Regions from separate parts of the Streptomyces sp. NPDC002640 genome, predicted to be linked through region 1. Evidence: riboswitches for the same ligand, from Rfam matches in the RefSeq annotation. Region 1 holds a riboswitch; the other holds the start of a gene.
The links. Region 1 has a riboswitch for S-adenosylmethionine ahead of ACWD3O_RS17120 (aminotransferase class V-fold PLP-dependent enzyme). Riboswitches for the same ligand answer to the same signal wherever they lie in the genome.
Positions count from the first base shown of each region.

Region 2: linked by a shared signal. The riboswitch ahead of thrC (threonine synthase) and the one ahead of ACWD3O_RS17120 (aminotransferase class V-fold PLP-dependent enzyme) in region 1 are both predicted to bind S-adenosylmethionine.

Region 1 is NZ_JBSFVZ010000011.1:205,666-210,810, reverse strand. It holds gene ACWD3O_RS17125 (glycerate kinase family protein) at 1-1,073, shown strand, start outside; gene ACWD3O_RS17120 (aminotransferase class V-fold PLP-dependent enzyme) at 1,151-2,497, opposite strand; SAM riboswitch class IV at 2,726-2,842, opposite strand; gene trpD (anthranilate phosphoribosyltransferase) at 2,944-4,008, opposite strand; gene qcrB (cytochrome bc1 complex cytochrome b subunit) at 4,215-5,145, opposite strand, start outside.
Region 2 is NZ_JBSFVZ010000003.1:311,250-316,394, reverse strand. It holds gene otsB (trehalose-phosphatase) at 1-232, shown strand, start outside; gene ACWD3O_RS06100 (alpha,alpha-trehalose-phosphate synthase (UDP-forming)) at 409-1,839, opposite strand; gene ACWD3O_RS06095 (glucosyl-3-phosphoglycerate synthase) at 1,936-2,880, opposite strand; SAM riboswitch class I at 3,092-3,231, shown strand; gene thrC (threonine synthase) at 3,250-4,551, shown strand; gene ACWD3O_RS06085 (MoaD/ThiS family protein) at 4,607-4,885, shown strand.

The sequences.
Region 1 (5,145 bases):
CCGAGGTGGACCTGATCCCACTGGTCGACGGCGGGGAGGGCACGGCGGAGGCGCTGGCCTCGGCCGGCGGCGGGCGGCTGCTGCGGCGCCGCGCCACCGGGCCGCTGGGCGACCTGGTGGACACCCACTTCGCGCTGCTGCCGGACGGCACGGCCGTGGTCGAGATGGCGGCGGTCGCCGGGCTGCGGCTGGTGCCGGGCGACGCCCGGGACCCGGGGGCGACCACCACCCGGGGCGTGGGCGAGCTGATCGTGGCCGCCCTGGACGCCGGGGCGCGGCGGGTGCTCGTCGGCTGCGGCGACTCCGGCACCTCGGACGGCGGGGCCGGGGCGCTGAGCGCGCTCGGCGTCCGGCTGCTCGACCAGGACGGCCGCGAACTCGGCTACGGCGGCGCCAAGTTGGTGCGGCTGGCCCGGGTGGACGCCTCGGGGCTCGACGCGCGGCTGCGGCACACCGAGCTGGTGGTGGCGTGCAACCCGCACAACGTGCTCTGCGGCGACCGCGGGGTGGCCCGGGTCTTCGGGCCGCAGAAGGGCGCCACGGCGGCCCAGGTCGAGCTGCTGTCCGCGGGCCTGGAGAACTGGGCCGGCGTCCTGACCCGGGACGTGTTCCCCGCCCCGGCCGTGGACCTGCGCACGGCGCCCGGCACCGGCGCCTCGGGCGGCCTGGGCGCGGGCCTGGCCGCCCTGGGAGCCCGGTTGCGGCCCCGGTTCGAGGTGCTGCTCGACCCCCTCGGCCTGGACGTGCGGCTGGCCCGCGCCGATCTGGTGGTGACCGCCGAGGGCTCGCTGGACGGGCAGACGCCGTTCGGCAAGATCCCCGCCGAGGTGGCGCGGCGCGCGAAGCGGCACGGGCGTCCGGTGCTGGCCCTGGCCGGGACCCTCGGCGAGGGGGCGCACGAGGTGCGGGCCGCCGGCATCGACGCGTACTGCGGGATCCTGCCCGGTCCGGTGTCGCTGGGCGAGGCGATGGGCCGGGGCGCCGAGTACCTCGCCGACGCCACCGAACGCGCCCTGCGCATGGTCCTGTTGGGCGCCCAGGTCACCGCCGGCGCCGGACGCCGCGCGGCGTGACGCCCCGGCGACGTGACCTCCCCGGCGGCCCGGGCGGGGCCGGCACGGTCGCCCGCGCCGCCGCCGGCGAGGAAGGGTTACGCGTGCCCGCCCGTCAGGTCGGCGAGGGCGCCGAGCAGCCGGTCCACGTGCTCCACCGGGGTGCCCACGCCGAAGCTGGCGCGGACCGCGTTCAGCGGGGAGCCGCCGCTCCCCCCGCACTCGGCGGCGGCGTCGCGGGTGCCGCCGAGCAGGCGGCGCACCAGCGGGTGGGCGCAGAAGAGCCCGGCCCGCACGCCGATGCCGTGCGAGGAGGCCAGCCGTTCGGCGAGGTCGGCGCTGTCCCAGCCGTCGACCACGAACGACACCACGCCCACCCGGGGCACGTCCTCGCCGAACAGCGACAGCACCCGCACGCCCGGCAGGGCGGCCAGCCCTGCCCGCAGCCGGGCGAGCAGCGCCTCCTCGCGGCCGGCGAGCAGCGCGGGGTCCGCCTCGGTGAGGACCCGGCAGGCGGCGGCGAGGGCGAGCGCGCCGACCACGTTGGGCGAGCCGGCCTCGTGCCGGGCGGGTCCGGTGTGCCACTCGACGTCGAGGCCGCCGTCCTGGCGCCGGACCACGCTGCGGCTGGCTCCGCCGCCCGCCAGGTACGGCTCGGCGGCGTCCAGCCAGTCGGCGCGGCCCGCCAGCACGCCCGCGCCGAACGGGGCGTACAGCTTGTGCCCGGAGAGGGCCACCCAGTCGACGCCCAGGTCCCGCACCGACACCGGCCGGTGCGGCGCGAGCTGCGCGGCGTCCAGCACGATCCGCGCCCCGTGCGCGTGCGCGGCCTCCGCCAGTTCGCGCACCGGCCACAGTTCCCCGGTGACGTTGGACGCCCCGGTGACGCAGACCAGCGCGGGCGCGTCGTCGCCCCGCGCGGCGAGGGCGTCGGTCAGCAGGGTCACCGCCTCGGCGGGGCTCGCGGGGGCGTCCAGGAAGGTCACCCGGGCGCCGCGCCAGGGCAGCAGCGCCGCATGGTGCTCGGTCTCGAAGACGTACACCCGGCAGTCGTCCGGGAGGGCGGAGGCCAGCAGGTTGAGCGAGTCGGTGGTGGCGCGGGTGAAGACGACCTGGTCGTCCTCACGGCAGTCCAGGAAGCGGGCGACGGTCTCCCGGGCGTCCTCGTACAGCTCGGTGGAGAGCTGGGACAGGTGTCCCGCCCCGCGGTGGACGCTGCCGTAGTACGGCGCGTACTCGGCGATCTCGTCCCACACCTGCCGCAGCACGGGGGCGCTGGCGGCCTGGTCGAGCGCGGCGTAGGGCACCCGGCGGCCGGAGGCGAGCGGCACGGTGACGTCCAGGCCGAGCACCGGCAGCGGCTCGGCGAGCAGGGCGGGCGAGGCGGGAGCGGCGTCGAGGGCGAGGGCGGTCGGGTCGGCGGCGGCAACGGCGGAAACGGACATGGCGGACTCCTGTGGGCGCGTCGGCGCTCCCGGGGGCGGCGGACGGACCGCGGCGCATCATCCGGGCGGGAACGCGGAAGAGAGGACGAGGTAGGAAGAAGGACTCGGCTCGACGGCCTGCCCGGCGGGCGGAACGCGTGGGAGCGCCGCCCTCGCGCCGGTCAGGCCCGGCGCATTCGTCGGCTCATGGGGATCTCCTCGACGACCAGGACCCCTGACGTCGCGAGAGGTCCGCGCTTGCCACAGACCTTGCTGTCTGCGGCCTGGTCCTCACCCGGGGCACCCCGCCACGGACGGAGGGTTGCCGGACAGCCGGCCGGGGCCTGATGGCTGTCACTCATGACCTGCACCGCATCCTGCCACATCCGCCGCACGCGCACGAGGCGTGGTCCGGCATCCGGACCACGCCTCGTCGGCGGCGGGGCGCGTCAACGCACCCGCGCGGCTCAGGCGTTGCTCGCCAGCACCCACCGCTCGAGCGCCTTGCGGGCGGCGCCGGAGTCCAGCGCCTCGGCGGCCCGGTCCATGCCGGCGCGGATCCGCGCGGCGAGCGTGCCCTCGCCCGGCTCCAGGGCGACCAGCGCCGCCGCCGCGTTCAGCAGGACGGCGTCCCGCACCGGTCCGGTCTCCCCGGCCAGCAGGCGGCGGGCGACGTCGGCGTTGTGGGACGGGTCCCCGCCGCGCAGCGCCTCCAGCGGGGCGTACCCGACCCCGACGTCACGGGGGTCGAAGAGCTCCTCGCGCACCTGCCCGTCGCGCACCACCCAGACCCGCGAGGGCCCGGTCACGGTGAGCTCGTCGAGGCCGTCCTCGCCGCGGAAGACCAGCGCGGAGTTGCCCGCCTCCGCGAACACGCCCGCCATGATGGGCGCCATCCGCGGGTCGGCGACCCCGATCGCCTGGGCCTTCACCCGGGCCGGGTTGGTCAGCGGCCCCAGGAAGTTGAAGGTGGTGCGGATGCCCAACTGGCTTCGCGCGGCGGCCACATGGCGCAGCGCCGGGTGGAACTTCACCGCGAAGCAGAAGGTGATGCCCGCCTCGTTCGCCACCTCGGCGACCCGCTGCGGGGTCAGCTCCAGGTTGACGCCCAGCTTCTCCAGCACGTCCGAGGAACCGCTCGCCGAGGAGGCGGCCCGGTTGCCGTGCTTGACGACCTTCACCCCGGTGCCGGCGACCACGATCGCGGCCATGGTGGAGATGTTGACGGTCTTCGCGCCGTCGCCGCCGGTGCCGACGATGTCCACGGCCGGTCCGGGCACGTCGATCACCCGGGCGTGGGCGTACATCGCGCGCACCAGGCCGGTGATCTCCTCGACCGTCTCGCCCTTGGCCCGCAGGGCGACCGCGAAGCCGGCGATCTGGGCGTCGGTGGCCTCGCCGCGCATGATGCGGTCCATCGCCCAGGCGGTGTCGTCCGCGCTCTGGTCGCGGCCCTCCAGCAGGGCGTTGAGGACGGCCGGCCAGGAGCGGCCCGCCGCGGTGTCGCCTCCAGCGGGGGTCACAGCGTTCATCTGCCGCTCCTGACGGTCTCGGTCCGGCGGCCCGCCACAGGCCGCGGGTGCACTGGTGTGGCCCCGGTCGCGGGGCGCCTCCCACCCTATCGATCCCGGGGACGGCGAAGAGCCCCGTCCGGGGACCGGACGGGGCTCCTGCCGTGGCGATCAGTCGATCATTCGGCGACCGGGGGGACCTGCCCCCTCACTCGGCGCCGGGGCACTCAGTGGTGGCCGTGGCCGGCCTCGATCTCCTTGAACTCCTCCAGCGTGGGCTTCTCGATCTGGTTGCCCTCGCCGTAGTACGCCTGGCTCAGCTTGGCGCGGAGCTTCTCCGATCCCTTCACCTTGCGCTCGACACCGTTCTCGTCGACCGTCGGGCCGATCTCGGCCGGCTTGTACTGCTCGTGCGCGGTGAGGGTGTGCAGCTGCTCCTGGGAGAGCGGCTCGTGCACCTCGATGAACTCGCCGTGCGGCAGGCGCTTGATGATGCCGGTCTCGCGACCGTGCAGCACCTTCTCCTTGTCGCGGCGCTGCAGGCCGAGGCAGATCCGCTTGGTGGCGATGAACACCAGCACCGGGACCACGAACATGCCGATCCGGACGAACCAGGTGATCGCGTTGATCGACAGGTTGAAGTGGGTGGCCCACAGGTCGTTGCCGCCACCGACCAGCAGCACGAAGTACAGCGCGATCCAGGCCGCGCCGAACGCGGTACGGGTCGGGGCGTTGCGCGGGCGGTCCAGGATGTGGTGCTCGCGCTTGTCGCCGGTGACCCAGGACTCGATGAACGGGTAGACCGCGATCGCGACCAGGACCAGACCGAAGACCATCAGCGGGATGAAGACGCCCAGGACCAGGGTGTGGCCCCAGAAGTTGATCTCCCAGCCCGGCATGATGCGGATCAGGCCCTCGGAGAAGCCCATGTACCAGTCGGGCTGCGCGTTGGTCGACACCTGGTCCGGACGGTACGGGCCGATGTTCCAGATCGGGTTGATCGTGGCGATCGCCGAGATCGCCGCGATGACGCCGAACACCAGGAAGAAGAACCCGCCGGCCTTCGCCATGTACACCGGCAGCAGCGGCATGCCCACGACGTTGTTGTTGGTACGGCCGGGACCCGCGAACTGCGTGTGCTTGTGGTAGAAGACCAGG
Region 2 (5,145 bases), on a different contig from region 1:
GGGGTACCTGCGGGACGTGGGGGCGGGAGCGGTGCTGTACGCCGGGGACGACCTGGGGGACGTTCCCGCGTTCGAGGCGGTCGCGGGGCTGCGGGGGGAGGGGGTGCCGGGGGTGCTGGTCTGCAGCGCGAACGAGGAGGTCCGCGCGCTCGCCGACCGCGCGGACCTCGTCGTCCCCGACCCCGCCGCCGTCGTCCACCTCCTCCACACCCTCGCCGACCACCTCCCCTGACCGCGGCCCGGGCGCGGCGCGGCTTCCGCGGCGTGCGTGGCTTCCCCGGTCGTACGGGTCCCGCCGTGCGCGTGACCCGTACCACCGCGGCGCTGCGGAAGCCCACCCGTGCCGCCCAGCGGCACGACGGCCCGCAGGGGGGCGGGACCGGTTCACCGCGTGGGCCGGTGGGCGGGTCAGTGGGGAGTGGTGGTGAGGGCGTGGAGCTGGTCGAGGAACCACTTGGTCGGAGGGGTGGCCGTGGCGGCCGCCACCAACCGCTTCGTCCGCTCGGCCCGCTCCCCCGCCGGCATGGTCAGCCCCTCGTGCAGCGCCCGGGCCGTGGCGTTCACGTCGTACGGGTGGACCGTGATCGCGTCGTCGCCCATCTCCTCGTGCGCCCCCGCCTCCCGGGAGAGGACCAGCGCGCAGCCGTTCTCGGCGAGCACCGGGACCTCCTTGGCGACCAGGTTCATGCCGTCGCGGATCGGGTTGACCAGCGCCACGTCGGCCAGCCGGTACGCCGCCAGCGACCGCGCGAAGTCGTCCTTGAGGTTGAGCACGACCGGCGTCCAGTACGGCGTGCCGTACTCCGCGTTGATCTCCTCGGCGACCCGCGCGACCTCCGCCGTGTAGTCGCGGTAGACGGCGAGGTCCTGCCGCGACGGGTAGGCGAAGGCGACGTGGACGACCCGGTCGCACCACTCGGGGTGGTCGTCCAGGAGCTGCCGGAAGGCGTGCAGGCCGCGGACGATGTTCTTGGACAGCTCGGTGCGGTCGACCCGCACGATCGTCTTCCTGAGGTTGCCGTCCGGGTCGTCGCCGATCTCGGCGCGCAGTTCGGCGACCCGCTGGTCGACGTCGGCCCGGTGGCCCCGCTCCCGCAGGAAGTCGGCGTCCGCGCCCAGTCCGTGCACGCCGATCCGGGTGTCGCCGACGCCGCCCACCACCGCGTCGGCGCAGGCGGTGAAGGCGTCGGCCCAGCGCTGGGTGAGGAAGCCCAGCCGGTCGGCGCCCAGCATGCCGCGCAGGACGGACTCCGCGACGTCGTCGGGCAGCAGCCGGAAGTACTCCGGCGGGGCCCACGGGGTGTGCGAGAAGTGCCCGATGCGCAGGTCGGGGCGGAGTTCGCGGAGCATGCCGGGGGCGAGCGTCAGGTGGTAGTCCTGCACCAGCACCGCCGCGCCCTCGGCGGCCTCCTCCGCCAGCGCCTCGGCGAAGGACCGGTTGAACTCCTGGTAGGCGGCCCACTGGAGCCGGAACTCGCTGTCGAAGACGGGCTCGAGCGGGGTCTGGTACAGCATGTGGTGCACGAACCAGAGCGTCGAGTTGGCGATGCCGTTGTACGCGGCGTCGTGGGTCTCGGCGGAGATGTCCAGCATCTTCACGCCCGGCTCGGACACCCCGCGGTGGACCGCCTCCCGGTCGCCGTCGCTCAGCGCCGAGCAGACCCACAGCGCGCCGGCGTCCGGGCCGATCGCGGAGAGCCCCGAGACCACACCTCCGCCGCCGCGGCGTGAGACCAGCGAGCCGTCCTCGGCGACCGAGTACGAGACCGGTCCGCGGTTGGAGGCGACCAGCACCTGGGGAGCGGGGGAAGCTGTGGCGGAAGTTTCGGGGGAACCCATACGCGTCACCTAGCCCGGAGGGGAAAAGTCCAAACGTCGCCGGCCGTCGCGGCGGCGCCCGGCCCGGAGGCGGGGCGCTGCGCCGAACGGGTGAGGTCAGGCCACCTCGCGGGACCGGTACTCGACGATCTCGGTCATCGGCGGCCGTTCCAGGGTGTCCACCGCGTGGGTCCGCGGCGTGAAGCCCTCCTCGGTGCGCTCGAACTGGGTCATCAGCGGCCGGACCATCTGTCCGCGCGCCAGCCGGAGCTGGGCGGTGCGGTAGATGGTGGCGGCCATCCGCCCCAGGGCCTGGCTGTCCTGGTTGCGGTGCTTGCGGACGCCGACGTCGACCTGGGCGAGGGCGTCCAGCCCCACGGTGTGCAGGGCGTCGATCAGCATGGCCAGCTCCACGCCGTAGCCGACCGGGAAGGGCAGCCGCTCCAGCAGCGACCGCCGGGCCGCGTACTCGCCGCCCAGCGGCTGCACGAAGCCGGCCAGCTGCGGCCAGTGCAGGTTGATCAGCGGGCGGGCCATCAGCTCGGTGACCCGGCCGCCCTGGCCGGCCTCGGTGCCGAGCGGACGGTCGTACATCGCCTTGACCAGCGATATCTGGGGGTCGGTGAGCAGGGGGCCCACCGTGCCCGTGACGAAGTCGGAGGAGAAGTCCCGCAGGTCGGAGTCGATGAAGCACACGATGTCGCCGCCGGTGACCAGCAGCGAGCGCCAGAGCACCTCCCCCTTGCCGCGGACGGCGGGGACGCGGGGCAGGATGACGTCCCGGTGCACCACCCGGGCGCCCGCGGCGGCGGCCACCTCGGAGGTGCGGTCCGTGGACCCGGAGTCGACGACCACGAGCTCGTCCACCAGGGGAACCTCCTCGATCAGGTCCCTGCGGATCGTGGCGACGATGTCGCCGACCGTGGCCTCTTCGTTGAGCGCCGGCAGCACGACGGAGACCGTCGAACCGCACTGGCGTTTCGCGGCGAGGATCTGGTGGAGCGGGCGATCGGTCACATGCCAGGAGCGTGTGCCCAGCCAGCTTTCGACTTCTTCCAGCACAGTCAGCGGCTCCTCACTGTGTCCGACCACCTGCCGTGCGGCGGGCGGCCCGTCTCGCGTTCCGGACGACTCTCTCAACTGTCCTGGCCTTCGGTTACAGTCTTGAACATCACCGGTGACCACCGCATGTCGGGGGTCGGGTTCGCTCGACCGGTGGTTACGGGTCCCCTCGCCGGGGCCCGCTCAAAACAATCGAAGAACAACAGAAGAACGCTCATCCAGAGGGGCAGAGGGATACGGCCCGATGAAGCCCCGGCAACCCTCCAGCCGTGCCCGCGATCACGCGAGGCCCCGGCTAGGGAAGGTGCCAAATCCGTCTCACGGCGAAGACGCCGCTGAGGAAGATGAGGAGAAAGGGCCTCGCCACTCATGGCTGTACAGACCGTCACGACCGCTTCCGCGTCCACGACGACCTCCGCCGCCCCCGTCGATCTCGGCCCCGCGACCGCGCTCTCGTGTCGCGAGTGCGGCCACCGCGTCCCGCTCGGCCCCGTCTTCGCCTGCGAGGAATGCTTCGGGCCCCTCGAGATCGCCTACGACTACTCCTCCTACGAGGCCGAGGAGCTCCGCCGCCGCATCGAGGCCGGCCCCAGCAACATCTGGCGTTACGCCCCGCTGCTGCCCGTGCCCGCGGACGTCGCCGGGAAGCCCAACCTGAACCCGGGCTGGACGAAGCTGGTGAAGGCCGACAACCTCGCCCGCGAGCTGGGCGTCACCGGCGGCCTGTACGTGAAGGACGACTCCGGCAACCCGACGCACTCCTTCAAGGACCGTGTGGTCGCCCAGGCCCTCGAGGCGGCCCGCGCCTTCGGCTTCACCACGCTCTCCTGCTCCTCCACCGGAAACCTGGCCGGCGCCGTCGGCGCGGCCGCCGCCCGGGCCGGCTTCCGGTCCTGCGTGTTCATCCCGCACGACCTGGAGCAGGGCAAGGTCGTCATGGCCGCGGTCTACGGCGGCGAGCTCGTCGGCATCGAGGGCAACTACGACGACGTGAACCGTTTCTGCTCCGAGCTGATCGGCGACCCGGCCGGCGAGGGCTGGGGCTTCGTCAACGTCAACCTGCGGCCCTACTACGGCGAGGGCTCGAAGACGCTGGCGTTCGAGATCTGCGAGCAGCTCGGCTGGCAGCTGCCGGACCAGCTGGTGATCCCGATCGCCTCCGGCTCGCAGTTCACCAAGATCGACAAGGGTCTGAAGGAGCTGATCCAGCTCGGCCTGGTCGAGGACAAGCCGTACAAGCTCTTCGGCGCCCAGGCCTCCGGCTGCTCCCCGGTCTCGGTCGCCTACAAGGCCGGGCACGACGTGGTCCGCCCGCAGAAGCCGGACACCATCGCCAAGTCGCTGGCCATCGGCAACCCGGCCGACGGTCCCTACGTGCTGGACATCGCCCGCCGCACCGGTGGCGCGGTGGAGGACGTCACGGACGAGGAGGTCGTGGCCGGCATCCGGCTGCTGGCCCGCACCGAGGGCATCTTCGCCGAGACGGCGGGCGGCGTGACCGTCGGCGTGACGCGCAAGCTGATCGAGAACGGGCTGCTGGACCCGACGCTCACCACCGTCGTCCTCAACACCGGTGACGGCCTCAAGACGCTGGACGCGGTCGCCGACCAGGGACTGACCGCCACCATCCGTCCCAGCCTCGACTCCTTCCGTGAGGCCGGCCTCGCCTGACCTCCGCCCCGCCAGCCCCGTACCCAGCCTCACCGTGACCGGAGGTCAGACCCCCATGAGCGTGACCGTTCGCATCCCGACCATTCTCCGCACCTACACCGGCGGCCAGGCCGAGGTGAGCGCCGAGGGCGCGACCCTGGGCGAGGTCATCGCCGACCTGGAGAAGAACCACACCGGCATCGCCGCCCGCGTCCTCGACGACCAGGGCAAGCTGCGGCGCTTCGTCAACGTCTACGTCAACGACGACGACGTGCGGTTCGAGCAGGGACTGGAGACCGCCACCCCCGCGGGCGGCAGCGTTTCCATCATTCCCGCGGTGGCCGGCGGCGCCTGATCGCTTTCGCTTTACCCGCGCTTTCCGTATCGCCCTCCCCCGTTCATGCCGGCGTCGCATACCGCCGCCGACAGGGGAGGGCGATTCTGCATGATTGGGCGCGGTACAGTTGGGGTACCCCGCGCCGAACTCGGGCCGGGCGTCGATGAGTTCCTGCCTCCGGCCCGACAAGATGCAGCCAAACTCCGCGGGTCCTTTGCGCGGTTCGCTCCTTCTGTCCGCCCGGACTTGCCCTGAATTCCGGCGATTTCTCGGCATAC